DNA from 2 places in the Citrobacter sp. ANG330 genome. Region 1 is predicted to be linked to the other one. Evidence: predicted binding sites of a transcription regulator. Region 1 holds the regulator's gene; the other holds the start of a gene.
The links. Region 1 encodes LexA, which represses DNA repair genes until DNA is damaged. Its sites were predicted from a motif close to TNCTGTATGTACATACAGNA; they were not measured.
Positions count from the first base shown of each region.

Region 2: uvrB (excinuclease ABC subunit UvrB) is a predicted target of LexA. The motif match lies at 8,063-8,082, and genes of this name have one in related genera.

Region 1 is NZ_JASJUI010000009.1:47,934-63,057, forward strand. It holds gene malG (maltose ABC transporter permease MalG) at 1-110, opposite strand, end outside; gene malF (maltose ABC transporter permease MalF) at 175-1,719, opposite strand; gene malE (maltose/maltodextrin ABC transporter substrate-binding protein MalE) at 1,846-3,036, opposite strand; gene malK (maltose/maltodextrin ABC transporter ATP-binding protein MalK) at 3,406-4,515, shown strand; gene QNN88_RS18025 (maltoporin) at 4,590-5,915, shown strand; gene malM (maltose operon protein MalM) at 6,108-7,052, shown strand; gene ubiC (chorismate lyase) at 7,233-7,730, shown strand; gene ubiA (4-hydroxybenzoate octaprenyltransferase) at 7,743-8,615, shown strand; gene plsB (glycerol-3-phosphate 1-O-acyltransferase PlsB) at 8,731-11,151, opposite strand; gene QNN88_RS18050 (diacylglycerol kinase) at 11,322-11,690, shown strand; gene lexA (transcriptional repressor LexA) at 11,813-12,421, shown strand; gene dinF (MATE family efflux transporter DinF) at 12,507-13,832, shown strand; gene QNN88_RS18065 (CsbD family protein) at 13,964-14,173, shown strand; gene zur (zinc uptake transcriptional repressor Zur) at 14,259-14,774, opposite strand; gene QNN88_RS18075 (conjugal transfer protein TraF) at 15,056-15,124, shown strand, end outside.
Region 2 is NZ_JASJUI010000008.1:93,678-108,801, reverse strand. It holds gene clsB (cardiolipin synthase ClsB) at 1-47, shown strand, start outside; gene QNN88_RS17310 (lysylphosphatidylglycerol synthase domain-containing protein) at 47-1,009, shown strand; gene QNN88_RS17305 (Bax inhibitor-1 family protein) at 1,102-1,806, opposite strand; gene moaE (molybdopterin synthase catalytic subunit MoaE) at 1,861-2,313, opposite strand; gene moaD (molybdopterin synthase sulfur carrier subunit) at 2,315-2,560, opposite strand; gene moaC (cyclic pyranopterin monophosphate synthase MoaC) at 2,553-3,038, opposite strand; gene moaB (molybdenum cofactor biosynthesis protein B) at 3,041-3,553, opposite strand; gene moaA (GTP 3',8-cyclase MoaA) at 3,578-4,567, opposite strand; molybdenum cofactor riboswitch at 4,555-4,698, opposite strand; gene yvcK (uridine diphosphate-N-acetylglucosamine-binding protein YvcK) at 4,966-5,874, shown strand; gene uvrB (excinuclease ABC subunit UvrB) at 5,968-7,989, opposite strand; gene bioD (dethiobiotin synthase) at 8,554-9,240, opposite strand; gene bioC (malonyl-ACP O-methyltransferase BioC) at 9,233-9,988, opposite strand; gene bioF (8-amino-7-oxononanoate synthase) at 9,972-11,129, opposite strand; gene bioB (biotin synthase BioB) at 11,126-12,166, opposite strand; gene bioA (adenosylmethionine--8-amino-7-oxononanoate transaminase) at 12,243-13,532, shown strand; gene QNN88_RS17240 (kinase inhibitor) at 13,591-14,067, shown strand; gene hutH (histidine ammonia-lyase) at 14,162-15,124, opposite strand, start outside.

The DNA.
Region 1 (15,124 bases):
ATGGCGATAACCATCAGCAGCGGGAACATGATCGCCGCGATGAAAATCAGCAGCCCGAGATGCGTGATGAAGAGACGCAACTTTTGAGATTTGGGTTGGACCATAGCCATAATATTTCTTTACTCCTTAATACCGCTCCAGACTGGCTGCGCCAATGACGCCTGGTGATTCTGATTAATCAAACTTCATGCGTGTGGCTTTCAGATTCACAATCGCCAGGGCGCCGACCAGCAGGAAGATCAGCGTGGCGATAGCTGCCGCCAGGCCAAAGTCCTGACCGCCGCCGCCTTCAAAGGCGATGCGATAGGTGTAGCTCACCAGCAGGTCGGTATACCCGGCTGGCGTGGTCGTTCCGAGACGATCCGGGCCTCCGTTGGTCAACAGTTGAATCAGCACGAAGTTGTTAAAGTTAAAGGCGAAGCTGGCGATCATCAGCGGCGTCAGCGGCTTGATCAGCAGCGGGAGCGTAATCTTAAAGAAATTCTGGAATGGGCCAGCGCCATCCATTGCTGAGGCTTCGTACAGATCGTCCGGAATCGCTTTCAATAGGCCCATGCACAGGATCATCATGTACGGATAACCCAGCCAGGTATTGACGATAATGATCATCGAACGGGCGGTGGTCGGGTCGCTGAACCACGCCGGTTTAATGCCAAACAGTGCGCTCAGCATCATGTTGATTTCACCAAAGCTCTGGTTGAACAGACCTTTGAAGATCAGAATCGAGATAAACGACGGCACGGCGTAGGGCAGAATCAGCAGGACGCGGTAAATCGCTTTCCCTTTCAGCGACTCCCACTGCACGAGACACGCCAGCACCATACCCACGGCGACGGTCAGAATGACGGTCAGCACTGAGAAAACCACCGTCCACACGAAGATGGCGAAGAACGGCTTCTGGATCCCTTCGTCCGTAAAGACGCGGGTAAAGTTATCCCAGCCGATGGTCACGGTATAGCCCGGACTCAGCTTCTCATCACCCCAGTTGCCGTCCGCATTGATGGACTGGTAGTAACCAATGTCGTTATTGGCGCGATACTTCATACCGCTCTGATTGTTGGTCAACGTGCCGTCATCGGCAAGGGTGTACAGCGGCTGCGTACCGGAGAACTGGCGCAGCGAGCTCATGATCACTTTGCTGTCATCGGGCATCACGGCGGTAATCTGATTCAGTGCCTGACGATTCTGGGTGATGATGCGCAGCGTTGCGCGTTCAGCGGTCGGCAGGGCGTCCGTCTCTTTCAGCGCCAGCTTTTGCTCACCGCCAAATTTAAAGGCGTCGGAGAGGTAATTCTTTCCGGTTTCACCGTCGGTGAGGGCCAGTTGCCACTCTTCGCCGGCCGGATACAGGCCGAAGTTAAAGGTCTTACCCGCCTGGTAAGAACGGTCCATCAGCACCTGTTGCGCGCGCTCAAAGGTGAGCTGGTTGGTGCTGCTGTAGTTGGTAAAGGCGATGGCGATGGTACAAATCAGCGGAAACAGGACGAACAGCCCCATACCGGCCATGCCAGGGTAAACGTAGCGCCAGGCGTAGGTCTTACGGTTGGCAAAAATGTACAGGCCAGCAGAGCTTAAAATCAGCGTCATGATGGCGAACAGATATTCCCCTTGTGCGTACATTAAAACTACAAGGTAACCCACCAGCAGGCCCAGCAGACCCATCGCTGACCACTTCAGCGTGTCGCTTTGCCACCAATGTTTCTTTTTAATGACATCCATGGGGATCTTCCTCTACAACGATGAAATCTTGTCGTAAATGTGCCTGATGGCGCTGTGCTTATCAGGCCTACAAACGTCTGTAGGCCGGATAAGGCATTTATGCCGCCATCCGGCACATCGACAGCGTTACTTGGTGATACGGCCCTGCGCATCTTTCAGAGCCGCGTCAACGGTCTGACGACCACTGGCGGCGTTGATGACAGCCGTACGAACCGCGTACCAGAACGCAGACATCTGCGGGATGTTCGGCATGATTTCGCCTTTCTGGGCGTTATCCATAGTGGCGGCGATGCGCGGGTCTTTCGCTAACTGATCCTGGTAGGATTTCAGCGCTACGGCGCCCAGCGGTTTGTCCTTGTTCACTTCTTCCAGACCCTGATCGGTCAGCAGGTAGTTTTCCAGGAACTCTTTCGCCAGTTCTTTGTTCGGGCTGGCGGCGTTAATACCGGCACTCAGCACGCCGACGAACGGCTTGGACGGTTTGCCTTTGAAGGTCGGCAGCAGCGTCACACCGTAATTCACTTTGCTCTTATCGATGTTCGACCATGCCCACGGACCGTTGATGGTCATTGCGGTGTCGCCTTTGTTAAAGGCCGCTTCGGCGATGGAGTAATCGGTGTCGGCATTCATGTGTTTGTTCTTGATGAGGTCAACCAGGAAACCCAGACCCGCTTTCGCGCCTGCGCTGTCGACGCCCACATCTTTCACATCGTATTTGCCGTTTTCAAACTTGAACGCGTAACCGCCGTCGGCAGCAATCAGCGGCCAGGTGAAGTACGGTTCTTGCAGGTTGAACATCAGCGCGCTCTTACCTTTCGCCTTCAGCTCTTTATCCAGCGCCGGAATTTCTTCCCAGGTCTTCGGTGGGTTTGCCACCAGGTCTTTGTTGTAAATCAGCGACAGCGCTTCAACCGCGATCGGATAGGCGATCAGCTTGCCGTTGTAACGCACGGCATCCCAGGTGAACGGATAGAGTTTGTCCTGGAACGCTTTATCCGGCGTGATTTCAGCCAACAGACCAGACTGTGCGTAACCGCCAAAACGATCGTGCGCCCAGAAGATGATGTCCGGACCGTCACCGGTTGCCGCGACCTGCGGGAATTTTTCTTCCAACTTGTCCGGGTGCTCGATGGTCACTTTAATCCCGGTGTCTTTCTCGAATTTTTTACCCACTTCGGCCAGGCCGTTATAGCCTTTATCGCCGTTAATCCAGATAACCAGTTTACCTTCTTCAATTTTGGCCAGAGCCGGTGCGGAAATCATCATTGCTGCGAGGGCGGACAATGCGAAAACGCGTGCGCCAGTCTTGATCTTCATATCTGCCATCCTTTTGGTGATGTGCTCGTGGTAAGACTTCAGTGGTTCAACGTGACTCAGTCTCCTTATTTGACATCCTCTTTCCATCCTCCTTAACCCTACGCCCCACCCGCTCTTTATGTGATCTGTGTTGCAGAAATGTGAGTAATGCGTACTGGCGCACATAAAAACAGACTCATTTTTGCGGGGAATATCACGAAATTACGCGATGTCCCCCGGCCAGGGTCTCAGTCTTCCTTCCCTCATCCTCCCGACTCCTCCCCCATAAAAAAGCCGGGGGGTGGAGGATTTACGCACGCAGTGAATCCCGCATAGTCGGGCCATCATGAATGTTGCTGTCAATGACAGGTTGTAACGAAGGGAGAAGGCATGGCGAGCGTACAGCTGCGAAATGTAACGAAAGCCTGGGGTGATGTGGTGGTATCGAAGGATATCAATCTCGACATTCACGAAGGGGAGTTCGTGGTGTTTGTTGGACCGTCAGGCTGCGGCAAATCGACCCTGCTCCGTATGATTGCCGGACTTGAAACGATTACCAGCGGAGACCTCTATATTGGGGAAACCCGTATGAACGATGTCCCGCCTGCCGAACGTGGCGTCGGGATGGTCTTCCAGTCCTACGCGCTCTATCCCCATTTGTCCGTTGCCGAAAATATGTCGTTTGGCCTGAAACTGGCGGGCGCGAAAAAAGAGGTAATGAATCAGCGTGTTAACCAGGTTGCAGAAGTGCTGCAACTGGCGCATCTGCTGGAGCGTAAACCGAAAGCCCTTTCAGGGGGGCAGCGTCAGCGCGTGGCGATTGGCCGAACGCTGGTGGCGGAACCGCGTGTGTTCCTGCTCGATGAACCCCTCTCCAACCTTGACGCCGCGCTGCGCGTGCAGATGCGTATCGAAATCTCCCGTCTGCATAAACGCCTGGGTCGCACGATGATCTATGTCACTCACGATCAGGTCGAAGCGATGACGCTGGCTGACAAAATCGTGGTGCTTGACGCCGGTCGCGTCGCCCAGATTGGCAAGCCGCTGGAGCTGTATCACTACCCGGCAGATCGCTTCGTCGCGGGCTTTATCGGTTCGCCGAAGATGAACTTCCTGCCGGTGAAAGTCACCGCGACGGCCATTGACCAGGTACAGGTTGAACTGCCGAACCGTCAGCACGTCTGGTTGCCGGTCGACAGCCGCGATGTGCAGGTGGGCGTAAACATGTCGCTGGGTATCCGTCCGGAACACCTGCTGCCCAGCGATATCGCCGATGTCACGCTGGAAGGCGAGGTTCAGGTCGTCGAACAGCTTGGTCACGAAACACAGATTCATATCCAGATCCCCGCCCTGCGTCAAAACCTGGTGTACCGCCAGAACGACGTGGTGTTGGTAGAAGAGGGCGCCACATTCGCTATTGGCCTGCCGCCAGAACGTTGTCATCTGTTTCGTGAGGATGGCACTGCATGTCGTCGGTTGCATAAAGAGCCAGGCGTTTAAGGTGTTCCATTAAAAAAAAGCGCAAAGCCCTACGGTGAAGCGTTCAAAGAAAAGCAATGATCTCAGGAGATAGAATGATGATTACTCTGCGCAAACTCCCTCTGGCGGTTGCCGTCGCAGCAGGCATTATGTCTGTTCAGGCAATGGCCGTAGATTTCCATGGTTATGCTCGTTCCGGTATCGGCTGGACGGGTAGTGGCGGCGAACAACAATGTTTCCAGGCGACCGGTGCTCAAAGTAAGTACCGTCTGGGTAACGAATGTGAAACTTACGCAGAAATTAAACTGGGCCAGGAAGTCTGGAAAGAGGGCGATAAGAGCTTCTATTTTGACACTAACGTTGCCTACTCTGTTGCCCAGCAGAATGACTGGGAAGCCACCGACCCGGCATTCCGTGAAGCGAACGTCCAGGGTAAAAACCTGATCGACTGGCTGCCGGGCTCCACCATCTGGGCAGGTAAGCGCTTCTATCAGCGTCATGACGTCCATATGATCGACTTCTACTACTGGGATATTTCAGGTCCTGGTGCCGGTATCGAAAACATCGACCTGGGATTCGGCAAGCTGTCTCTGGCTGCCACCCGTTCTCAGGAAGCGGGCGGCTCGTACATCTTTAGCAGCAATGATATCTATAGCCGTTACAAAGACACGGCGAACGACGTTTTCGACGTGCGTTTAGCCGGTCTGGAAACCAACCCGGACGGCGTGCTGGAGCTGGGTGTTGACTATGGTCGTGCGAACAAAACTGACGGTTACAGCTATGCCGACGGCGCCACTAAAGACGGCTGGATGTTCACCGCTGAACACACGCAGAGCATGCTGAAAGGCTACAACAAGTTTGTGGTTCAGTACGCCACTGACGCGATGACCACTCAGGGTAAAGGGATCCCACAAGGCTCCTTCACGGGCAACAGCTACAACCCTGATACGGAAATTGGCGTCGTTAACAACGAAATCAACAACAACGGTAGTCTGGTGCGTATCCTCGACCACGGTGCTATCTCTCTGGGCGACCGTTGGGACCTGATGTACGTCGGTATGTATCAGGATATCGACCGTGACGATAACAACGGTTCAACCTGGTACACCGTCGGTGTGCGTCCGATGTTCAAATGGACACCGATCATGAGCACCCTGATGGAAATCGGCTACGACAACGTGAAGTCTCAGCGTACTGACGACACCAACAACCAGTACAAAATCACTCTGGCACAACAGTGGCAGGCTGGCGACAGCATCTGGTCCCGCCCGGCTATTCGTGTTTTCGCCACCTACGCGAAGTGGGATGAGAAATGGGGTTACGACAACGGCATCGCCTATAGCGATACCAGCGCGCGCACCTACAGCCGTGGCGACAACGATGAGTGGTCCTTCGGTGCTCAGATGGAAATCTGGTGGTAATCCGGCACTAACCTGACGTTGCGAGGGGCGTAAGCCCCTCCCAAACTGCTGCAATGTCCGATGGCGCAAGCTTATCGGGCCTACTGCACCCGTTTGTAGGCCGGATAAGGTGTCCGCCGCCATCCGGCATCATCTGGTTTAGCGCGCTATTGCCTGGCCACCGCTGAACCCATGCTTTCTGAGGTGATAACAATGAAAATGAAGAAAAGTCTCGTCGCCCTTTGTTTATCCGCAGGGTTATTTGCCAGTGCGCCGGGCATCAGCCTGGCTGACGTGAATTACGTTCCACAGAATACCAGCGCCGCACCGACGATTCCGACGGCGGCCCTCCAGCAGTTAACCTGGACGCCGGTTGACCAGTCCAACACGCAAACTACACAGCTTTCTACCGGCGGTCAGCGTCTTGACGTGGCTGGCATTTCCGGGCCTGTCGCCGCGTACAGCGTACCGGCGAATATCGGCGAATTGAACATTACGCTTTCCAGTGAAGTGAACAAACAAACCAGTGTGTTTGCGCCCAACGTCCTGATTCTCGATCAGAACATGACGCCTTCTGCCTTCTTCCCCAGCAGCTATTTCACCTACCAGGAGCCGGGCGTAATGAGCGCGGATCGTCTGGAAGGGGTGATGCGCCTGACGCCAGCGCTGGGGCAGCAGAAGCTCTATGTTCTGGTCTTTACGACCGAGAAAGATCTCCAGCAGACCACCAAACTGCTCGATCCGGCGAAAGCCTATGCCAAAGGCGTGGGTAACTCCGTGCCGGATATCCCGGACCCGATCGCCCGCCATACCACCGACGGCCTGCTGAAGCTGAAAGTGAAAACCAACAGCAGTTCCAGCGTGCTGGTAGGGCCACTGTTTGGTTCTTCCGGCCCGGGTCCGGTGACGGTGGGTAACACTGCCGCACCTGCACCGACCTACGCGGCACCGGTTGCTGCGCCGGTGGCGGCACCTGCGCCCGCGAAGAAAAGCGAGCCGATGTTGAACGACACCGAAAGCTACTTTAACAAAGCGATTAAAGACGCCGTCGCCAAAGGCGACGTTGATAAAGCGCTGAAACTGCTTGATGAAGCTGAACGTCTGGGATCGACATCTGCCCGTTCCACCTTTATCAGCAGTGTAAAAGGCAAGGGGTAATCTTCTCCCCACATTGCTGATTTGCAACAACTGGTGCGTCTTCTGGCGCACCTTTTTTTTAGCATTTCCTGCGATTTGTTACGTTTCTGTTGCGCAACAGATCACTTAATTATGTTTCCATCTCCCGTAAGCACTTTTCTGCGATACAATGCCTTTCAGTTATGAAACGGAGAGTCAGGCATGTCACACCCCGCGTTAACGCAACTGCGTGCGCTGCGCTATTTTGAAGAGATCCCCGCTCTGGACCCAGAACAGCTCGACTGGCTGCTACTGGAAGATTCCATGACAAAACGTTTTGAGCAGCAGGGAAAACGGGTCACTGTGACACTGATCAGGGAAGGTTTTGTCGGTCAAAACGACGTGGTGGAAGAGCTAACGCGACTGCCAAAAGAATCCCGCTACTGGCTGCGCGAAATCTTGCTCTGTGCCGATAGTGAACCCTGGTTAGCCGGACGAACCGTGGTGCCTGAATCCACGCTGTCTGGCCCCGAACTTGCCTTACAAAATTTGGGCAAGACCCCGCTGGGGCGTTATCTGTTTACATCATCGACGTTGACCCGAGATTTTATTGAGATTGGTTGTGATGCGGGACTGTGGGGACGCCGTTCCCGACTACGTTTGAGCGGTAAGCCGCTGATGCTGACCGAACTGTTTTTACCTGCATCGCCGTTGTACTAAGAGGAAAATAAAATGGAGTGGAGTCTGACGCAGAATAAGCTACTGGCGTTTCACCGCTTGATGCGTACGGATAAGCCCATCGGCGCCTTGTTGTTGCTCTGGCCAACGCTGTGGGCGTTATGGGTGGCAACCCCTGGCGTCCCCCAACTGTGGATTCTGGCGGTGTTTGTCGCTGGAGTCTGGCTGATGCGTGCCGCTGGGTGCGTGGTCAATGACTATGCCGATCGCAAATTCGACGGGCATGTTAAACGCACGGCGAACCGCCCGTTGCCCAGCGGCGCGGTGACGGAAAAAGAGGCCCGGACACTGTTTGTGGTGCTGGTACTGCTCGCTTTTCTGCTGGTATTAACGCTCAACACCATGACCATATTGCTGTCGGTTGCAGCACTGGCTCTGGCGTGGGTCTATCCGTTTATGAAGCGTTACACCCACCTGCCGCAGGTGGTGCTGGGGGCGGCGTTTGGCTGGTCAATCCCGATGGCCTTTGCGGCGGTGAGTGAGTCGGTGCCGTTGAGCTGCTGGCTGATGTTCCTGGCAAACATTCTGTGGGCGGTGGCCTACGATACCCAATACGCGATGGTTGACCGCGATGACGATCTGAAAATCGGCATTAAATCGACCGCCATTCTGTTTGGCGAACATGACAAGCTGATCATCGGTATTTTACAGGTGGGCGTGATGGCGCTGATGGCGCTGATCGGCTGGCTGAATGGTCTGGGGCTGGGTTATTACTGGTCTGTGCTGGTCGCTGGCGCGCTGTTTGTTTATCAACAGAAACTGATTGCCAACCGCGAGCGCGAAGCCTGCTTTAAAGCGTTTATGAATAATAACTACGTCGGGCTGGTGTTGTTTATCGGTCTGGCGATGAGTTACTGGCATTTATAAAGCATCTTGCCCGATGGCGCTGCGCTTACCAAACTGTAGGCCGGATCAGGCGGAACGCCGCCATCCGGCAATCTGACATAAAAAAGCCGGTCATCTTGACCGGCTTTTCTCTGCATTACTCGCTCTGCGTTGCGCTCTCGATGGTGAGGCGTACATCCGACGTGATCAGTTCCGCCAGCATCTGATACACCTTCATCGTTTCGCCCGGCTCCGCATTGCCGGTATCGCTGATGTAACCCTCGTCACGCAGGGTCAGCACCAGTGAGCTGAACACCGCCTTGTCGAAGAATTCCGGTGCGTTAATGCCGTGCAACACGGACAGACGCTGCGCCACGGTGCGGCTCTCTTTCTCCAGCGTCCCGCGGTTAATCGACGGGTTGGCGCTCAGCAGCCAGAAGGTGATGGCATAACGCTGCAGTGTTTCGCGCGCCCCTGCGGCCAGCAGTTGCAGCGTACGGGAATGAGCCGGGTTGATATGCAGTTCTGCATCCTGAACCGTTATCAGCCCCTGACGCTGCATCTCTGCTGCCAGGGCATCAATCACGCCAGCCAGTTCATCGCGCTCCCAGCGCAGGAATAGCTCGGCTTTCAGCATCGGATACAGCACGTCAACGTGTTCCAGTAACGCTTCGCGGGAAATATGACGATGCTGGGTGACGATCGCCGCCATCAGTGACGGCAGCACCAGCATATGCGCGATGTTATTGCGATAGTAGGTCATCAGAACCGCCTGCTCGCGCGGCAGAATGATGATATCGCCAATGGTATCCTTCTCGACTTCAAACTTGTTCATTTGTAGCGCATGATCGATAAGATCGCTGGCGCTGACAGATGGGACCGTGGAGTCGGTGGAATACGGCACATTGCGCATCAGATCCAAATAGCAGTTGAGTTGTTCCGTCAACTGCTCGCGGGTCAGCGAACGCTGGCGAGAGGCTAACAGCGCGGTGCAACACAGGTTCATGGCGTTCGCCGCACCCGCGTTGTTAATACGCACCATCAGCTCTGCTGCAATCCCGTTTACCGTTGGCGTCAGCCAGGCCGGACGTATTGCTTCGATAGGATCGATTGACTCGCGCCACTCCGGCACGTGGTGATTCAGGTACGTCATCAGCGGCATCGGCTCGCCAAAGTTAACGTAGCCCTGGCCGAGATTACGCAGCTTGCTCAGGCCACGCAGCATCTGCGGCAGGCTTTCTTTCTCTTTAGTCGCGCCGCGCAGCTCTTTGGCATAGGTTCCCACTTCCATCACGTGTTCGTAACCGATGTAAATCGGCACCAGGGTGATCGGACGGGTGCCGCCGCGCAACATCGCCTGAATGGTCATCGACAGCGTGCCGGTTTTCGGATCCAGCAGACGACCGGTACGGGAACGCCCGCCTTCGACAAAGTATTCAACCGAGTAGCCACGACTGAACAGTTCGCCCAGATACTCACGGAAAACCGTGGAATAGAGCTTATTGCCCTTAAAGGTACGACGAATAAAGAAGGCGCCCAGGCGGCGGAAGATCGGACCTGCCGGCCAGAAGTTCAGGTTGATACCTGCAGCGATGTGCGGCGGCACCAGCCCCTGGTGGTATAACACGTACGAAAGCAGCAGATAGTCCATATGGCTGCGGTGGCAGGGCACATAGACAATTTCGTGCCCGTCGTGCGCCAGTTGCCGGACGCGCTCCGCGTTGTGAACGTTAATCCCCTGATACAGCCGGTTCCAGGTGAAGCCCAGAATACGGTCGGTCAGGCGAATCATCTCGTAAGAGAAGTTGGCGGCGATCTCTTCCATCAGCGCAATCGCGTTTTGCTGCGCCTTTTCATGGGAGATTTTTTTGCTGCGCGCTTCATCTTCTACCGCACGGGCAATTGCTTTGGACGCCAGCAGCTTGTTGAAGAGATCCTGACGCGCAGGCAGGCGCGGCCCCACAGCGGCCAGGCGCTGACGGGCGAAGTGCATACGCGCCACGCGCGCCAGTTTCTGCGCGATGGTTTTATCCGTGCCGTGCTCATCGGCCATTCGGCGCAGAGAGACGGAAGGCGAGAAGCGGACAAAGCTGTCGCGGCCAAGCCAGGAGACGGCAAAGAACTTCTGTATGCCGTTAAGCATGCGCAGCGGCGGGTTCACTTCACCTTTTTCACGGCCCGGAGAGCGTCCAAACATCACCGATACCGGCACCATTTGCACATCCAGATCCGGGTTGCTGCGGTGCAGGTCGAGATAGTTATGGAACAGCTTGATGGACTCTTCTTTCGGCGTGTAATAAGTGAAGACACGCGGACCGCCGTGAATGAACACATAGCGCGGCAACTGTGTGCCATCGATCTCCAGCGGCTCTAACGGGTCGGGGAGATCGTGCGCCAGACATTGCGCTCGCAGGGTCAGCAAGTCCGCTTTGGAGTTGTACGGTAAAACGTACATAATTGGACGAGAGGTATCGAGTCCCAATTCCGGGGCAGGATCTGCCGGAATAGACTTACTTTTTACCAGTACGCTTAATGGTAAATTCAGGATTTTGTAGTAAATTCGTGGCCAGCCGGACATAAACGATGTAAAGCCTCTGGTTAATAATGCAATTGCGATGCAAGGATATCAGAAAGTCATGTGAATTTCTGGTGTATCCCGTCATACTTCGCGCCGCGTTGCCGTTACTCGAATCACATGAGTTAACAAGACAATGTCATTGACGCCAATAATGTAAAAAGGTTCTTTTAATGGCTAATAATACCACTGGATTCACCCGAATTATCAAAGCGGCAGGCTATTCCTGGAAAGGTTTTCGCGCCGCGTGGATTAACGAGGCGGCGTTCCGTCAGGAAAGCATAGCGGTGTTGTTGGCCGTGGCGGTCGCCTGCTGGCTGGATGTGGATGCCATTACGCGCGTACTGCTGATAGGCTCCGTCATGCTGGTCATGATTGTTGAAATTCTCAACAGCGCCATTGAGGCCGTGGTGGACCGTATCGGCTCTGATTATCACGAGCTCTCTGGTCGCGCTAAAGATATGGGATCGGCTGCGGTGCTGCTCTCAATCATTGTGGCGTTGATCACCTGGGGTCTCCTGCTGTGGTCACATTTTCGCTAAGGTTTTTCGACCCTGATTCCATAACCGGTTAAATCTGCTGTTGAATGTGCAGTTTGTGGTTCCAAAATCACCTTTAGCTGTATATACTCACAGCATAACTGTATATACACCCAGGGGGCGGAATGAAAGCGTTAACGGCCAGGCAACAAGAGGTGTTTGATCTCATTCGGGATCACATCAGCCAGACAGGTATGCCACCGACGCGTGCGGAGATCGCGCAGCGTTTGGGGTTCCGTTCCCCAAACGCGGCTGAAGAACACCTGAAAGCGCTGGCGCGTAAAGGTGCGATTGAAATCGTCTCTGGCGCTTCACGCGGCATTCGACTGTTGCAGGAAGAAGAAGAGGGCTTACCGCTCATCGGTCGCGTAGCGGCGGGTGAACCGCTGCTGGCACAGCAGCACATCGAAGGCCATTATCAGGTTGATCCGTCGCTGTTTAAGCCGAATGCCGATTTCCTGCTGCGCGTCAGCGGAATGTCGATGAAAGACATCGGCATTATGGATGGCGATTTGCTGGCGGTACACAAAACCCAGGACGTGCGTAACGGCCAGGTGGTGGTGGCGCGTATCGATGACGAAGTGACGGTCAAGCGCCTGAAAAAACAGGGCAATAAAGTAGAACTGCTGCCCGAAAACAGCGAATTTAAACCGATCCTGGTTGACCTTCGCGAACAGAATTTTACCATCGAAGGATTGGCCGTTGGCGTCATCCGTAATGGTGAATGGCTGTAGTATTTCTGTAGGCCGGATAAGGCGTTTACGCCGTTATCCGGCACTCTCACCACTCTCGTTATGACCTCTTCTCAGGCTCGTCTCCATGCCGTTTTTTGCTTCTGCTGACAAAGCACTCTGGCGCCTCGCCTTACCCATGATTTTCTCCAATATTACGGTTCCGTTGCTGGGACTGGTGGATACGGCGGTCATTGGACATCTGGACAGCCCCGTCTATCTCGGCGGTGTGGCAGTAGGCGCAACCGCAACCAGTTTTCTGTTCATGCTGTTGCTCTTTTTACGCATGAGCACTACCGGACTGACGGCGCAGGCGTTCGGTGCGAAGGATCCTCAGGCGCTGGCGCGTGCGCTGGTACAACCGCTGATTCTGGCGCTGGGCGCGGGAGCCTTGATTGCACTGTTTCGCACGCCGATTATTGACCTGGCGCTGCACATTGTCGGCGGTAGTGAAGCGGTGCTGGAGCAGGCCCGGCGGTTTCTGGCGATTCGCTGGCTGAGCGCTCCAGCCTCGCTGGCGAATCTGGTCCTGCTCGGCTGGTTACTGGGCGTACAGTATGCGCGTGCGCCGGTGATCCTGCTGGTTGTTGGCAATATCCTGAACATTGTGCTCGATCTCTGGCTGGTGATGGGGCTGCACATGAACGTGCAAGGGGCCGCACTGGCAACGGTGATCGCAGAATATGCGACGTTGCTGATCGGTCTGTTGATGGTACGTAAGGTGCTGCGTCTGCGCGGTGTTTCATTTTCCATGCTCAAACAGGCCTGGCGCGGGAATATTCGCCGGCTTCTGGCGCTCAATCGCGACATCATGCTGCGTTCGTTGCTTCTGCAACTCTGCTTTGGCGCTATCACTGTACTTGGCGCAAGGCTTGGCAGCGATATCATCGCCGTCAACGCCGTGCTCATGACGTTGCTGACGTTTACGGCTTATGCATTGGATGGCTTTGCCTACGCCGTGGAAGCGCATTCCGGCCAGGCTTATGGCGCTCGCGACGGCAGTCAGTTACTGGAAGTCTGGCGGGCGGCGTGCCGCCAGTCCGGCATTGTGGCGCTCCTGTTTTCACTGGTCTATCTGCTGGCGGGCGAACAGATTGTCGCGTTGCTCACCTCACTGCCGCAAATCCAGCAACTGGCCGATCGCTATCTGCTCTGGCAGGTGATTTTGCCTCTGGTCGGCGTCTGGTGCTATCTGCTGGATGGCATGTTTATCGGTGCCACGCGGGCGGCTGAAATGCGCAACAGCATGGCGGTAGCTGCTGCCGGATTTGCGCTGACGCTATTGGCGTTACCCGCGCTGGGGAATCATGGTTTGTGGCTGGCGCTGGCGGTATTTCTGGCGCTGCGTGGCCTCTCTTTAGCCTTCATCTGGCGGCGCCACTGGCGAAACGGCACCTGGTTTTCGGCAGCGTAACGGTTAAAAATTCTGAATAGTGAATCGAACCCAGAATCCCTGACTACACTTAATATCACGTCCAGCAGAAAACGTAACGACGTTGGATGATACAGACTCGCTATTCACAACCTAATGAAGAGGACTTTATGATGAATAAAGACGAAGCCGGTGGTAACTGGAAGCAACTCAAAGGTAAAGTGAAAGAGCAATGGGGCAAACTGACCGACGATGATATGACGGTCATTGAAGGTAAACGTGACCAACTGGTAGGTAAAATCCAGGAACGTTACGGCTACGCAAAAGATCAGGCGGAAAAAGAGGTCGGTGACTGGGAAACCCGTAACGACTACCGCTGGTAAATCGACTCCTGCCCGAAAAGTACAAGGATGTACTCCCCACTGTTTGCTTTAATGCTTTGAGCGGCAGCGTTTGCCGCTCAGATTGTTAGCGCGGTTTCTTTTTCACCTGAATGGTATGATCGTGCTGACACTCGTCAGGGTGACGACAAGCCTCAACTTCCACGCACGCTGAACATAATCCATGTGCTTCAATCACATTGTGGCGCAGGGCAAATCCCATCTTCGCCGCCAGCGTATGCATAATGTCTTCCACGCCTTCCGCACACTCTTCCTTCACTGCACCGCAGCGGTCGCAGATAAACATCGCAGAAGTATGGGTTGGCTGATCGAACAGATAGCACAAAACATAGCTGTTGGTGGATTCGACCTTATGTACAAACCCTTGTTCAAGCAGGAAATCCAGTGCGCGATAGACCGTTGGCGGCTTGGCCTGCGGTTCTGATTCACGCAGTAAATCCAGCAGATCGTAAGCGCTAATCGCCCCTTCTTGCAGGCTCATCAGACGCAACACTTCGAGGCGCTGTGGGGTCAGGCGCACATTGCGTTGCGCGCACAGTTTTTCAGCTTGCGCCAGCAACTCTTGCGTTGTGGTCTTTTCCATCAGGCACCTCGGATTGTGTGGGATAAGAAAACCCTCACTTTATCATGTTATGGGAGAAACGCCGAGTTCCTCCCCGGCACGATAAATCGCCTGCTAATCTTTCCCTGTTTCGCATTCTCTTCTATACATATTGATGGCTGTCACATAACAAAAGCGTTCCAGCAAGTTCTGCATGGAGCGAATAGCGTCATCTTTATCCATTTTATCACAGCAATAGTCCTACTCAGCCGCGCTGATACTGGCTGAGGCATTATTTCACCTGCAAATAAAATAGGCTTACTGTGAATAAAAATTTTAATTTTTCGGTGGTGGCAATTGCGGTCTCGTTCCTGGTTTCACACCAGGCGAAC
Region 2 (15,124 bases), on a different contig from region 1:
AAACCCAGGATCGGGTAGAGGTTCAGAACACAGGAGCTAAACCCTGATGGCAAAATCACATCCACGCTGGCGGCTGGCGAAAAAAATCCTGACCTGGCTGTTTTTTATCGCCGTGATCGTGTTGCTGGTCGTCTACGCCAAAAAGGTGAACTGGGAAGACGTCTGGACGGTGATCCGCGACTACAACCGGATTGCGTTACTCAGCGCGGTCGGGCTGGTGATCCTCAGTTATCTGCTGTACGGCTGCTATGACCTGCTGGGGCGCGCGTATTGCGGACATAAACTGGCGAAGCGGCAGGTCATGCTGGTGTCCTTTATCTGTTACGCCTTTAACCTGACGCTCAGTACCTGGGTCGGCGGTATCGGTATGCGCTACCGCCTCTATTCACGCCTCGGCCTACCGGGAAGCACCATCACCCGCATTTTTTCGCTCAGCATCACCACCAACTGGCTGGGGTACATTCTGCTTGGCGGGATCATCTTTACCTTCGGTGTGGTGCAGCTTCCGGCTCACTGGTATATCGATGAGGGTACACTGCGTATTCTCGGCGTGGTGCTGTTGTTGGTGATTGCCGTCTATATGTGGTTTTGCGCCTTTGCTAAACATCGTCATATGACGATCAAAGGGCAGAAGCTGGTGCTGCCTTCATGGAAGTTTGCGCTGGCGCAGATGGGAATTTCCAGCGCCAACTGGATGGTGATGGGGGTAATCATCTGGCTGTTAATGGGTCAGGATGTGAACTACTTCTTCGTGCTGGGCGTACTGCTGGTCAGCAGTATCGCGGGGGTGATTGTGCATATTCCGGCCGGGATTGGCGTGCTCGAAGCGGTGTTTATCGCGCTGTTGGCAGGTGAACATACCTCGCAAGGCACGATTATTGCCGCCCTGCTCGCCTACCGCGTGCTGTATTACTTTATTCCCTTGCTGCTGGCGCTGATTTGCTATCTGGTGCTGGAGAGTCGGGCGAAGAAGCTACGGGCCAAAAATGAGAAGGCGATGGCAAAATGACAAATCTTTGCCTGATGGCGCTACGCTTATCAGGCCTACAGGATCATTTTTGTAGGCAGGATAAGGCGTAGCCGCCATCCAACACAACGAACTCAGCGGCGATTGCCGAAGATACGCAGCAGCATCAGGAACAGGTTGATAAAGTCCAGATACAGCGTTAACGCGCCGAGAATCGAATATTTACGCAGGTTAGAACTGTCGCGCACGTCGATTTGCTCGCCGATGTTTTTCAGCTTCTGGGTGTCATAGGCGGTCAGGCCGACAAACACCACCACCCCGATATAGGTCACCGCCCACATCAGCGCCTCGCTTTTCAGCCAGAAGTTCACCAGCGACGCCAGAATGATACCGATCAGCGCCATGAACAGCATGTTGCCCCAGCCGCTCAGATCGCGCTTCGTGGTGTATCCCCACAGGCTCATTACACCAAACATCCCACCGGTGACCACGAAGGTGCTGGCAATCGAGGAGGCGGTGTAAATGATGAAGATACTGGAAAGCGTCAGACCGGTGAGTACCGAATAGAGCATAAACAGCGTCGTCATCACCCCCGCACTGAGTCTGTTAACCAGACCGGACAGCACAAAAACTACGGCTAATTGTGCAATGACCAGACCAAAGAAAAAGAGTCGGTTGGTATAGAGTAGCTCCATAAAGGCGCTGGAGTTCGCCGCATACCACGCAATAAACGCAGTAAGCAGCAACCCGACCGTCATCCAGCCATACACCTGCGCCATATACGTTTGCAGGCCTGAACGCGCCTGCACTATCGATTCGGATCGTGGAAATCGGTCCATTTCAATCTCCTGATTAAAAGTGATAACTCAGACTAAGCGTATCACATTATTGTACTACCAGCGTTTGGCGGCCTGCTGGTCGCTGTCGCGAGCGTCCACCCAGCGTTCGCCTTCTGGCGTCGCTTCACGCTTCCAGAACGGCGCACGGGTTTTCAGATAATCCATGATGAACTGCCCCGCCTCAAATGCGCTGCTACGATGCGCGCTGGTCACGCCGACAAAGACAATTTCATCGCCTGGCCACAGTTCGCCAATCCGGTGAATCACCGTGACGCGCCCCAGCGGCCAGCGAACGCGTGCCTGTTCAACAATCTCCGCCAGCGCTTTTTCCGTCATGCCTGGATAGTGCTCCAGCGTCAGCGCCTTTACGCTGTCGCCGAGATTATGGTTGCGCACTTTACCGGTGAAGGTCACCACCGCGCCGTCTTCGTCGCGTTCCGCCAGCCAGGGATACTCTTCCCCTACGCTGAAAGGCGCTGCCCCGACAACGATTTTGGTTTCGCTCATCTCAGCCTCCCGTGACCGGAGGAAAGAACGCCACTTCATCCCCGTCAGTGAGCGGATGATCAAAGCTCACCAGCGTCTGGTTGACCGCCGCCAGCAGTTTGCCGTCTTCCAGCGCCAGCGCCCAACGATGGCTGTTAGCCGCCAGATGCTGACGCAGAGCTTCCACCGTCGGGAACGCTGCCGCGACGTCCAGCGTATCCGTACCCACCAGTTCGCGAACCTGGGCGAAGAACAAAACCTTAATCATTCGAATCCGCCTTAAAATCACCAGACTTGCCGCCGCTTTTCGCCAGCAGTCGTACCGGGCCAATCACCATGTCTTTCTGCACCGCTTTGCACATGTCGTAGATGGTCAATGCCGCTACCGACGCTGCCGTGAGCGCTTCCATCTCTACGCCGGTTTTCCCGGTGAGACGACACAGCGATTCAATACGGACACGGTTGTGTTCCGGCTGTGCCTGGAGCTGGACTTCCACTTTGCTCAGTAACAGCGGGTGGCAAAGGGGGATCAGTTCCCAGGTCCGTTTGGCAGCCTGAATCCCGGCGATACGCGCGGTGGCGAACACATCGCCCTTATGGTGGCTGCCGTCGATAATCATGGTCAGCGTTTCGCTGCGCATGGTGACAAAAGCTTCCGCGCGCGCTTCACGCACGGTCTCGGTTTTTGCGGAGACATCAACCATGTGCGCTTCGCCGGCGGCGTTAATGTGAGTCAGTTGCGACATACTTATTTCTTCAGATGTGGGTGAAAATTACAGGGACGCGTACGGGCATCCAGCTGCGGGGCAATAATATTGTCCCACGCCGTGCGGCAGGCTTTCGTCGAACCCGGCATCGCGAAGATGAGCGTTTTGTTCGCGACACCCGCCACCGCGCGTGACTGCAACGTCGCGGTGCCAATCTCTTCAAACGACAACATGCGGAACACTTCGCCGAAGCCTTCCACTTCGCGATCAAACAGCGGCAGCAGCGCTTCCGGTGCCTGGTCGCCATCAGTAAGACCCGTGCCGCCGGTGATCAACACCACCTGCACCTCTTCACTGGCAATCCACGCCGACACCTGCGCGCGAATGGCATAGCGGTTCTCTTTGACAATCGCTTTATCGATAACCTGATGCCCCGCTTCCTGTGCGGAATCACGCAGGAAATGACCAGAGGTGTCGTCCTCTTCGCCACGACGATTCGATACCGTCAGAATAGCAATGCGGGTCGGGATAAATTCAGCACTTACCTGACTCATGGAAAACTCCTTGTTCACGCGGCGTTAACCGCCGATGTATGAGAGGTTCTGGGTAATACCGGTGTTGTTCTGGTGCAGAAAATGGGTCTGCTTTTTCTCACGCAACGCCTGCGAAATGCGCGTTTCCAGCGCGGCTTGCTGTGTATCGTCTTCCAGCAGATCGCGCAGGCTAACGCCGCCCTCGCCGAACAGACAAAGATGGAGTTTACCCACAGAGGAGACGCGCAGACGGTTGCAGGTTGCACAAAAGTCTTTTTCGTACGGCATTATGAGGCCGATTTCACCCTCATAATCAGGATGACAGAAGACCTGGGCCGGGCCGTCGCTGCGCTGGCGTAGCTGATGGATCCAGCCGCGTCGCAGGAGTTCATCGCGTAACACCTGACCAGAGATGTGATGTTTGCGGAACAGATCGCTGCCCTCGCCAGTTTCCATCAGTTCGATGAAGCGCAGTTGAATAGGACGCGTCTGGATCCAATCGAGAAAGGTATCGAGCTGATGATGGTTCACATCGCGCATCAGCACGGTGTTGACTTTAACTTTTTCAAAACCGGCATCAAACGCGGCGTCGATGCCCGCCATCACCTGCCGGAATTTATCCTGCCCGGTAATCGCGTGGAACTGACGCGCATCGAGGCTATCGACGCTGACATTAATGCCGGTCAAACCAGCCTCGCGCCAGTGGGCGGCATCACGCGCCAGACGGTAGCCGTTAGTGGTCACCGCCAGTTGACGAATCGCTTCGTTCTCGCGCACGGCGGCAATGATATCGGTGAAATCCCGGCGTAAAGAGGGTTCGCCGCCGGTCAGGCGCACTTTTTCGGTGCCCAGATTCGCGAAGGCGCGGGTTACCCGACGAATTTCATCGACGGTCAGAAAACCCTTATTGGTGACGCCGCCGGGCTTGTAGCCGTCCGGCAGACAGTAGGTGCAACGAAAGTTACACACGTCGGTAATCGACAGGCGCAAATAATAGAACTTGCGTGCAAAAGCATCGGTCAGTTGTGAGGCCATGTACACCTTTCCAGATACGGGAGGCGAAGTCATTTCTTCCTGCGCCCTGGTGGCAACGCGTTTTGCATTGTCACGGCCAAAGCACCGTATCAAATGACTTAGGTGCAGAGGCTAGAGTGTTTATAGTGGTTATGCCGATACTAGCGCGTAAACAGGCAATATGCCATTTACACTTTACGCTATATAATCATAAACATAACGCCATGATCGTGCTAATTCGCTACAGAATAAGCAAAATGAGCACTTTTGCATTGATGTACATCATCTCGATCTCAGGGCAGCCTTATCCGAAAGAGGTAGCCTGTAAGAATTTATTTTACTGACTCGCCGTTGGTGAATTGCTGAAAAGCCCTTGTTTGCGCTACTGTAGCGCGGTAAATCTGACTTCAGGAATTTTTATGCGCAATCGTACGCTGGCTGACCTGGATCGTGTCGTGGCTCTCGGCGGAGGGCATGGATTAGGACGCGTTCTCTCTTCCCTCTCCTCTCTGGGCTCACGCCTCACCGGTATCGTGACCACTACCGATAACGGCGGCTCGACGGGCCGTATTCGCCGCTCGGAAGGGGGAATCGCCTGGGGCGATATGCGCAACTGTCTCAACCAGTTGATTACCGAACCGAGCGTCGCTTCCGCCATGTTTGAGTACCGTTTTGGCGGTAATGGCGAACTTTCCGGTCATAACCTCGGAAATCTGATGTTAAAGGCGCTCGATCACCTGAGCGTGCGGCCTCTGGAAGCCATCAACTTAATTCGTAATCTGCTGAAAGTGGACGCGCATTTAATCCCCATGTCGGAGCTGCCCGTTGACCTGATGGCGATCGACGATCAGGGACATGAAGTGTACGGTGAAGTGAATATTGATCAGCTCACCTCGCCCTTGCAGGAACTGATGCTCTCACCGAAGGTTCCCACAACCCGGGAAGCGGTCCAGGCGATCAACGACGCCGACCTGATTATTATCGGTCCGGGCAGCTTTTACACCAGCCTGATGCCGATTCTGCTGCTCGATGATCTCGCGCAGGCGCTGCGTCGCACGCAGGCGCCGATGGTTTATATCGGCAATCTGGGCCGGGAATTGAGCATCCCCGCCGCAAGCCTGACGCTTATCGATAAGCTAACCATTATGGAGCAGTATGTCGGCAAGAGAGTCGTTGATGCGGTTATCGTCGGACCGAAGGTGGATGTCTCTGCGGTCAGCGACCGGGTGGTGATTCAGCAAGTGCTGGAAGCCAGCGATATTCCTTATCGCCATGACCGCCAGTTATTACACAGCGCGCTGGAGAAAGCCGTCCAGGCGCTGCGGTAAAGAGTTTATTGCCTGATGGCGCTACGCTTATCAGGCCTACTGATCACATCGAGCAGGCCGGATAAATGGTTTACACCGTCATCCGGCAATCTGTCACGACGCGGCGATAAACAGCTCGCGCAGCTGATGCAACTGATCGCGGATCTGCGCGGCCTCTTCGAACTCCAGATTCTGCGCATGCTGCATCATCTGCCCTTCCAGTTCGTGAATCTTCTGCTGCAGCGCTTTTGGCGTCATATCCATTTCCACCACGTCCGTCTTCGCTCCCGAACGCGACTTGCCTCGGCCCTTCGCTTTGGTTTTCGCAATGTTCTGCCCCAGCGCCAGAATATCGACCACTTTTTTATTGAGGCCCTGCGGAACGATGCCGTGCTCTTCGTTGTACTGCTGCTGTTTCTCACGACGACGCTCGGTTTCGCTAATCGCTTTCGCCATTGAGGCTGTAATTTTGTCGCCGTAGAGAATCGCTTTCCCGTTAATGTTACGCGCCGCGCGACCAATGGTCTGAATTAGCGAACGTTCGGAACGCAGGAACCCTTCTTTGTCGGCGTCGAGAATCGCCACCAGCGATACCTCAGGCATGTCGAGACCTTCACGCAACAGGTTGATCCCCACCAGCACATCAAACTCGCCCAGACGCAGGTCACGAATGATTTCCATACGTTCGACGGTATCGATATCCGAGTGCAGGTAGCGCACCCGTTCGCCGTGCTCTTCCAGATACTCTGTCAGATCTTCCGCCATGCGTTTGGTCAGCGTGGTCACCAGCACACGTTCGTTGATCTCTGCACGTTTGCGGATCTCCGACAGCAGATCGTCCACCTGTGTTGCCACCGGACGGACTTCGATGACCGGATCCAGCAACCCTGTCGGACGCACCACCTGATCGACCACATCACCGCCGGATTTCTCGAGCTCATAGTTACCCGGGGTCGCAGACACATAAATGGTTTGCGGTGCCAGCGCTTCAAATTCTTCAAATTTTAACGGGCGGTTATCCAGCGCCGACGGCAGACGGAACCCGTACTCCACCAGCGTCTCTTTGCGCGCCCGGTCGCCGCGGTACATCCCGCCAATCTGCGGGATCGTAACATGCGATTCATCCACCACCAGCAAACCGTCGGCGGGAAGATAATCAAACAACGTCGGCGGTGGTTCGCCCGGCCCGCGCCCGGACAGGTAGCGCGAGTAGTTTTCGATCCCCGAGCAGTAGCCCAGTTCGTTCATCATCTCCAGATCAAACTGGGTACGCTGGCTCAGACGCTGCTCTTCCAGCAGTTTGTCATTAGCGAGGAGGATTTTGCGACGTTCAGCCAGTTCGACTTTGATCTCTTCCATCGCCTGCACAATGCGCTCGCGCGGGGTCACGTAGTGCGTTTTAGGGTAGATGGTGTAGCGCGAAATAGTGGACTCCACCTGCCCGGTCAGCGGGTCAAACAGAGAAAGACGCTCCACCTCTTCATCAAACAGCTCCACACGCAGCGCGATGTCGTCGGACTCCGCCGGGAAGATGTCAATCACCTCCCCGCGTACGCGGAAAGTTCCTCGCTGGAAAGCCTGATCGTTACGGGTGTATTGCAGCTCGGCCAGTCGACGCAAAATGGCGCGCTGATCGATGATCATGCCCACCGTCAGGTGCAGCATCATTTTCAGGTATAAATCCGGATCGCCCAGACCATAGATGGCGGAAACGGAAGCCACAACGATTACGTCACGACGCTCCAGCAACGCTTTGGTGGCGGACAAACGCATCTGCTCAATGTGCTCATTCACCGACGCATCCTTTTCGATGAACGTGTCAGAGCTGGGAACGTAGGCTTCCGGCTGATAGTAATCGTAGTAGGAAACGAAATATTCGACCGCGTTATCCGGGAAAAACTCTTTCATTTCGCCGTACAGCTGCGCCGCCAGCGTCTTGTTGGGCGCCAGCACCATCGTCGGGCGCTGCAGGTCCGCAATCACATTGGCGATGGTGAACGTTTTCCCTGATCCCGTTACGCCAAGCAACGTCTGATGCGCCAGTCCGTCCTCCAGTCCCTCTTCCAGACGGCGTATCGCCTCGGGCTGATCGCCGGACGGTTTAAATGCGGAATTCAGTTTGAACGGTTTACTCATGAGCAGCTACCTGAAGGAATGAGCGGGCAGGTGTGTAATTTTACTCGCAGGGGATAATATTGCCAGTAAAATATACTGGATGAAAAAACAGTAACACCTCATAAAATTTGTGTTACGCATGGTAAAAGCGGACTGGAGTCGGCTAAAATTTCACCACTGGCAAGATATTACACTGTGAAGCGGGTTTATCCCCAGACCATTGACCAGGTTAACATTGTCAAGATGTGTGATGAAAGTTTTATTGCATTCCATGACCGCCATATGACAGCCATTGATTTTATCTAACTCGTTGTAAAATATATGATATTTCATAAAGACGGCTTTCGCACCAATTCGGCTGGAAGCCGCGTATTCTCTCGCTTGCCTTGTGTTTTCTAACTCTAATACACAAGGTTATCCACAGGAATGGTGGATAACTGCCTGCAGGCCATATGGTCTGCCGCCTGGCAAATTCCCGGTCCAGCCTGCCAGAGCGCCCATAAAAAAAAATTATCGCTAAATTTTGATTTTTATCAGCTAACGGAGCGCGTCTGGCAGACGAGATCTTGCTCGCAATTTCGCCTTTTATTCACCTGCAAGCAAAGCGAGATCCAGATATTGTCCTGTGGCCGCCTTTTCTGCTCCGGCTTCCAGCCACGGGATTTCACCTAACAGCGGCGCAGGGATAACCCGCTGAAGCGTCGCCATGTACTCACGGTGGCGTTTCCCCGGCGGCGTGACGTCATTCGCCACCCACCCGACAAGCGGAAGTCCTGCCTGCTGTACCGCCTGCGCTGTCAGCATGGCATGGTTTATACACCCCAGCTTCACACCGACGACCAGGATCACCGGTAAGCGCTCGCTCTGCACCCAGTCGGCGAAGGTAAAATCTTCCGCAAGCGGGGTAAACCAGCCGCCAGCACCTTCTACCAGCAGCCACTCAGCCTGTGCCTCCAGCGCGTGGAGTCCTGCGGACATTACGTCTGCGTTGATGGGGCGGCTCTCATCGGCGCTGATGATATGCGGCGAGGTAGGTTCCGCGAAGGTATAGGGATTCACCGCCGCATAATCCAGCGCCAGACTGCTGTTGCGCTGAAGCGCCAGGGCGTCGCTGTTGCGCAGCCCCTCAGGCGTCATGTCACTGCCTGATGCCACCGGCTTATACCCGGCCGTCCGGTAACCCAGGCTGCGCGCCGCCTGGAGCAGCGCACAACTGGCGACGGTTTTGCCGACTTCCGTATCGGTACCGGTGACAAAATAACGGTTAATCACGTTCAATCACTCCTGCAAAAAGATGGTAGGTCAGAAGATACTTTCCCTGCCGCTGGGGCCAGGCCAGTTGAAGCTGCTGCAATTGCGCGCGGGTTAAGACGCGCGACTCGCGCCCCTCATGCAAATGGGTCGCGCCGATGCCTTTCAGCGAACGCATGGCGCTCAGGGCGTCATCAAACTCCAGCGTCAGGGAGAGAGCGTGATGATGCCCTTGCCAGCCTTGCATCGCATCACACAGCGCCTCATGGGATAAAAACCGGTTGCCATGCGACCGGTTATCCACTGCCTGCCAGGCCTGATGAAGCTCCGGCAGCGAGTTCTGGGCCAGCGTGGTGAAGGCCACGCAGCCACCGGGGCGCACAACCCGGTGCAGTTCGCTCAACGCATCACGCAGAGTGTCACACCACTGCACAGCCAGATTGCTCCAGGCCAGATCAAACGTTGCGCTGGCTAACGGCAGCGACTCAATGTCACCGGCAAGATAATGATGCGCCACACCCTGACGACGCGCCTCGTCCAGCATCCGGGCGGAGAGATCCAGCGCAGTCACCTGACTGCCCTGGTCACGCCAGTAGCGACTCAGACGGCCCGGCCCGCAGCCGGCATCCAGCACCTGCAAAAACGGGCGTTGCGGCAGCAATCCCAGCAGCGCGTCGGCGCTCAGGCGCTGCAATGCGGCATGTTGCTCATAGTGCGCTGCCGCCCGGCCAAACGCCGCCGCGATTGCCTGTTTATTCACCAGCACCATGCAGCACCTCCAGCAAACGGTCGATATCCTCAGGTTCATGCGACTGGGTTAACGTCAGACGCAGACGAGCCGTACCGGCAGGCACGGTTGGCGGGCGGATCGCCGTGACCCAGCATCCCCGCTCACGCAATGCATTTGCCAGCTGCAGAGCGCGTGCGTTTTCGCCGACAATGAGCGGCTGGATCGCGCTGTGTGATTCTGCCAGCGTAAAATCTGCGGGATTAACTGCCGAGCGAAAACGCTGGATCAGCGCAGTCAGTTTCTCCCTGCGTGCATCACCTTCCGGGCTGCGAATCACCGAAAGCGACGCCTGTAACGCCATCGCCTGCGCGGGCGGCATGCTGGTGCTGTAAATCAGATGACGGGCGAACTGCAACAGATAGTCGGCAACGCTTTCAGAACAGAGAATCGCCGCACCGCTGACGCCAAAGCCTTTGCCGAAGGTCACCACTAACAGCTCTGGTTTTACCCGCTGCTGCCAACAGCTCCCACGGCCCTCTTCTCCGCTCACGCCAATGCCGTGGGCATCATCCACCATCAGCCATGCTTTACGCGCCTGTGCGGCCTGCTGAATGTCCGCAAGCGGCGCATTGTCGCCATCCATGCTGAACACGCCTTCGGTTACCACCAGTTGTCGCCCGGAACAGGGGGCGTCAAGCAGGCGCGTGAGATGCGAGGCGTCGTTATGGGTAAAGCGGCGAAGCTGGGCCGGGCAAAGACTGGCCGCTTCCAGTAGCGAAGCATGGCTGAGACGGTCAGCGACAATCCGGTCATCCTTTTCCATCAGCGCCGCTATCACTGCCTGATTGGCGGCAAAACCGGAGATAAACAGCAGCGCGCGCGGATAGCCCAGCCAGTCGGCCAGTTCCTCTTCCAGTTGCTGATGGGCAATGGAGTAGCCGCTGACGTGGCCCGAGCCGCCGCTGCCGACGCCAAACTGCTCCGCCCCCTGCTGCCAGGCGCGGACAATCTGCGGATGGTGACTCAACCCCAGATAATCATTGCTGGAAAAATTGAGATAGAGCTGGTCATTCGTCTCCAGCCAGCGACCGGCGCCCTGCGCTACCGCGTAACGTCGGCGCAAAGTATCCGCCGAACGACGCGCCGCCAGCGCATCGTCGATTTTTTGTTGCCAGATCATACAGCAGCTGCGTTGTAGTAATCGTCAGTATCCGGTGTCAGCAATGCCTGCTCCAGACGCGCACGCTGCTCGTTATCCCCGGCGAGCACCGCCGTTTGCTGCGGGTTCAGCCCCAGCTTATGGAAAAGCTGGAGATCTTTGTCCTCTTCCGGGTTTGGCGTGGTGAGCAGTTTGCAACCGTAGAAAATAGAGTTGGCACCAGCCATAAAGCACATGGCCTGCGTTTGCTCATTCATCTGCTCACGACCGGCGGACAGGCGCACATACGAGGTCGGCATCATGATGCGTGCCACGGCAATAGTGCGAATAAAATCAAATGCATCGACGTCATCGTTATCCGCAAGCGGCGTACCTTTCACCTTCACCAGCATGTTAATCGGTACGCTTTCCGGCGGGGTCGGCAGATTTGCCAGTTGCAGGAGCAGCCCGGCGCGGTCAGTCACCGTTTCACCCAGACCGACGATGCCACCGGAACAGACCTTGATCCCGGCTTCACGCACTTTATCCAGCGTGTCGAGACGCTCCTGGTAGGAGCGGGTGGTGATGATGTTGCCGTAAAATTCCGGCGACGTATCAAGGTTGTGGTTGTAATAATCCAGCCCCGCCTCCGCCAGCCGTTGCGCCTGTGATTCATCAAGCGTGCCAAGCGTCATACAGGCTTCCAGCCCCAGCGCTTTCACCCCCTGAACCATTTGTTGCAGATACGGCATGTCACGCTCATGCGGGTTCTTCCAGGCGGCTCCCATACAGAAACGGGTGGAACCGGCGTTCTTCGCTTTACGCGCCGATTCCAGCACTTGCTCCACTTCCATCAGGCGCTCGGCTTCGAGACCCGTTTTATAGCGCGAACTTTGCGGGCAATATTTGCAGTCTTCCGGGCAGGCACCAGTCTTGATCGACAACAGCGTACTGACCTGCACCTGGCGAGGATCAAAATGCTGACGGTGGATTTGTTGGGCCTCGAACAGGAGATCCAACAACGGTTTTTCAAATAATTCGGTGACTTGCGACAGCGTCCAGCGAGAATGAGTGGTCATAATTTTATACGTTTTGTTGTGAGAACGATGTAGACTCGTAAACCTAAATCTTTTTAATTTGGTTTACAAGTCGATTATGACAACGGACGATCTCGCTTTTGATCAGCGCCATATCTGGCACCCCTATACCTCCATGACCACCCCGCTGCCGGTCTATCCTGTTGAACGTGCCGAGGGCTGCGAACTGATTTTATCCAACGGTGAGCGCCTGATTGACGGCATGTCGTCCTGGTGGGCCGCCATTCATGGCTACAATCACCCGCAGCTCAACGCCGCGATGAAAACGCAGATCGATGCCATGTCGCATGTCATGTTCGGCGGGATCACCCACGCCCCCGCCGTCACTTTGTGCCGGAAACTGGTTGCGATGACGCCCGCCTCGCTGGAGTGCGTGTTCCTCGCCGATTCCGGTTCCGTCGCGGTGGAAGTGGCGATGAAAATGGCGCTGCAATACTGGCAGGCGAAAGGCGAATCCCGTCAGCGCTTCCTGACGTTCCGTAACGGCTATCACGGCGATACCTTCGGCGCGATGTCGGTCTGCGATCCGGACAACTCCATGCACAGCCTGTGGAAGGGCTACCTGCCAGAAAACCTGTTTGCCCCTGCGCCACAAAGCCGGATGGACGGTGAATGGGACGAGCGCGATATGGTCGGTTTCGCGCGCCTGATGGCCGCGCATCGTCATGAGATCGCGGCGGTTATTCTTGAGCCGATTGTTCAGGGGGCGGGCGGGATGCGGATGTACCATCCACAGTGGCTGCGCCGTATCCGCAAAATGTGCGACCGTGAAGGTATTCTGCTGATTGCCGATGAAATCGCTACCGGCTTTGGCCGTACGGGTAAACTGTTTGCCTGCGAACACGCCGGGATCGCGCCTGATATTTTGTGTCTGGGCAAAGCGCTGACCGGCGGGACGATGACCTTGTCCGCCACCCTGACCACCCGCCGGGTAGCGGAAACGATCAGCAACGGCGAGGCAGGCTGTTTTATGCATGGCCCAACGTTTATGGGCAATCCGCTGGCCTGCGCGGTGGCGACTGCCAGTTTGTCATTACTCGAATCTGGTGACTGGCAGTCGCAGGTCTCGAGCATTGAAACCCAGTTGCGCCAGGAACTCGCCCCGGCGCAGGCATCGCCGTGGGTGGCGGATGTACGCGTGCTGGGCGCGATCGGCGTGGTGGAAACGACGCATCCCGTTAATATGGCGGCCCTGCAAAAATTCTTTGTCCAGCAGGGGGTGTGGATCCGCCCGTTTGGTAAGCTTATCTATCTGATGCCGCCGTATCTTATCCAGCCAGAGCAGCTGCGCCGTCTGACACGGGCAGTGAACGACGCTGTGCGTGAAGAAACATTTTTTAACGTGTAACTGGCGGTAAGCTGTGAGGTTTCTGGCTACACTTTTTGGCGAGACTGAAGGAGAGTGCATGAAAGTAATCAGCAACGATTTTCGCGACGGGGAAAAACTGCCCCTGCGCCATGTCTTTAACGGTATGGGTTATGAAGGGGATAATATTTCCCCGCATCTGGCCTGGGATGACATCCCTGCGGGAACCAAAAGTTTCGTGGTGACCTGTTTCGACCCCGATGCGCCGACCGGTTCCGGCTGGTGGCACTGGGTGGTGGCTAATTTACCGGCCGATACCCGTGTTCTGACCCAGGGCTTTGGCTCCGGACTGGTCGCCGTGCCAGACGGCGTTATCCAGACGCGAACCGACTTCGGTAAAGCGGGATATGGCGGCGCGGCTCCGCCAAAAGGCGAAACCCACCGCTATATTTTTACCGTACACGCACTGGATGTGGACAAGATTGATGTTGATGAGAACGCCAGCGGCGCGATGGTGGGATTTAACGTCCATTTCCACTCGCTTGCCAGCGCGTCAATCACCGCGATGTTTAGTTGATCGAAGTTGTGCCGGATGACGACGCTCACGCGTCTTATCCGGCCTACGTAAGGGATTCACAGGCCGGATAAGCTTTAGCGCCATCCGGCGCTGTTCAGAGAAATTCCGGCACGAGCGGCAACAAAGCCCCCTGCGCAAGCAGGTTTGTCGCGCACTCAATATCCGGGGCGAAGAAGCGGTCCTCGGTATAATGCGCCACCTGTTCACGCAATACGGTTCGTGCCTGCTCCAGTAACGGGCTTGAGGTTAACCCTTCACGCAAATCAATCCCCTGACACGCTGCCAGCCACTCGACGGCCAGCACCCCGCGGGTATTTGCCGCCATCTCCCATAGTCTGCGACCTGCCGCCGGCGCCATCGATACATGATCTTCCTGATTCGCCGACGTTGGCAGGCTGTCCACGCTATGCGGATGCGCCAGTGCCTTGTTCTCGCTGGCGAGCGCCGCCGCCGTCACCTGAGCAATCATAAAGCCGGAGTTCACGCCCCCGTTTTTGACGAGAAAAGGCGGCAACTGCGACATATGTTTATCCATCATCAGCGCTATACGGCGTTCGGAAAGCGCGCCGATTTCGGCAATCGCCAGCGCCAGATTATCCGCTGCCATCGCCACCGGTTCAGCGTGGAAGTTCCCGCCAGAGATGACCTCGCCCTGCTCAGCAAAAACCAACGGATTATCGGAGACCGCATTAGCCTCAGCCAGCAGCACCTCCATCACCTGACGCATTTGCGTCAGACACGCCCCCATCACCTGCGGTTGACAGCGCAGAGAATACGGGTCCTGCACCTTTTCACAATTGTGGTGCGACTGAGACAGCGCGCTGGTGTCCGTCAAAACATGGCGATACAGCGCCGCCGCGTCAATCTGCCCGCGCTGTCCGCGTGCGGCGTGAATGCGCGCATCAAACGGACGACGAGACCCCAGCACCGCTTCAGTGGTAAGCGATCCGCACACAATGGCGGACGCGAATAGCGCCTGCGCTTCAAACAGTCCGCGCAGCGCAAACGCCGTTGACGCCTGCGTACCGTTAAGCAGCGCCAGCCCTTCTTTTGCCGC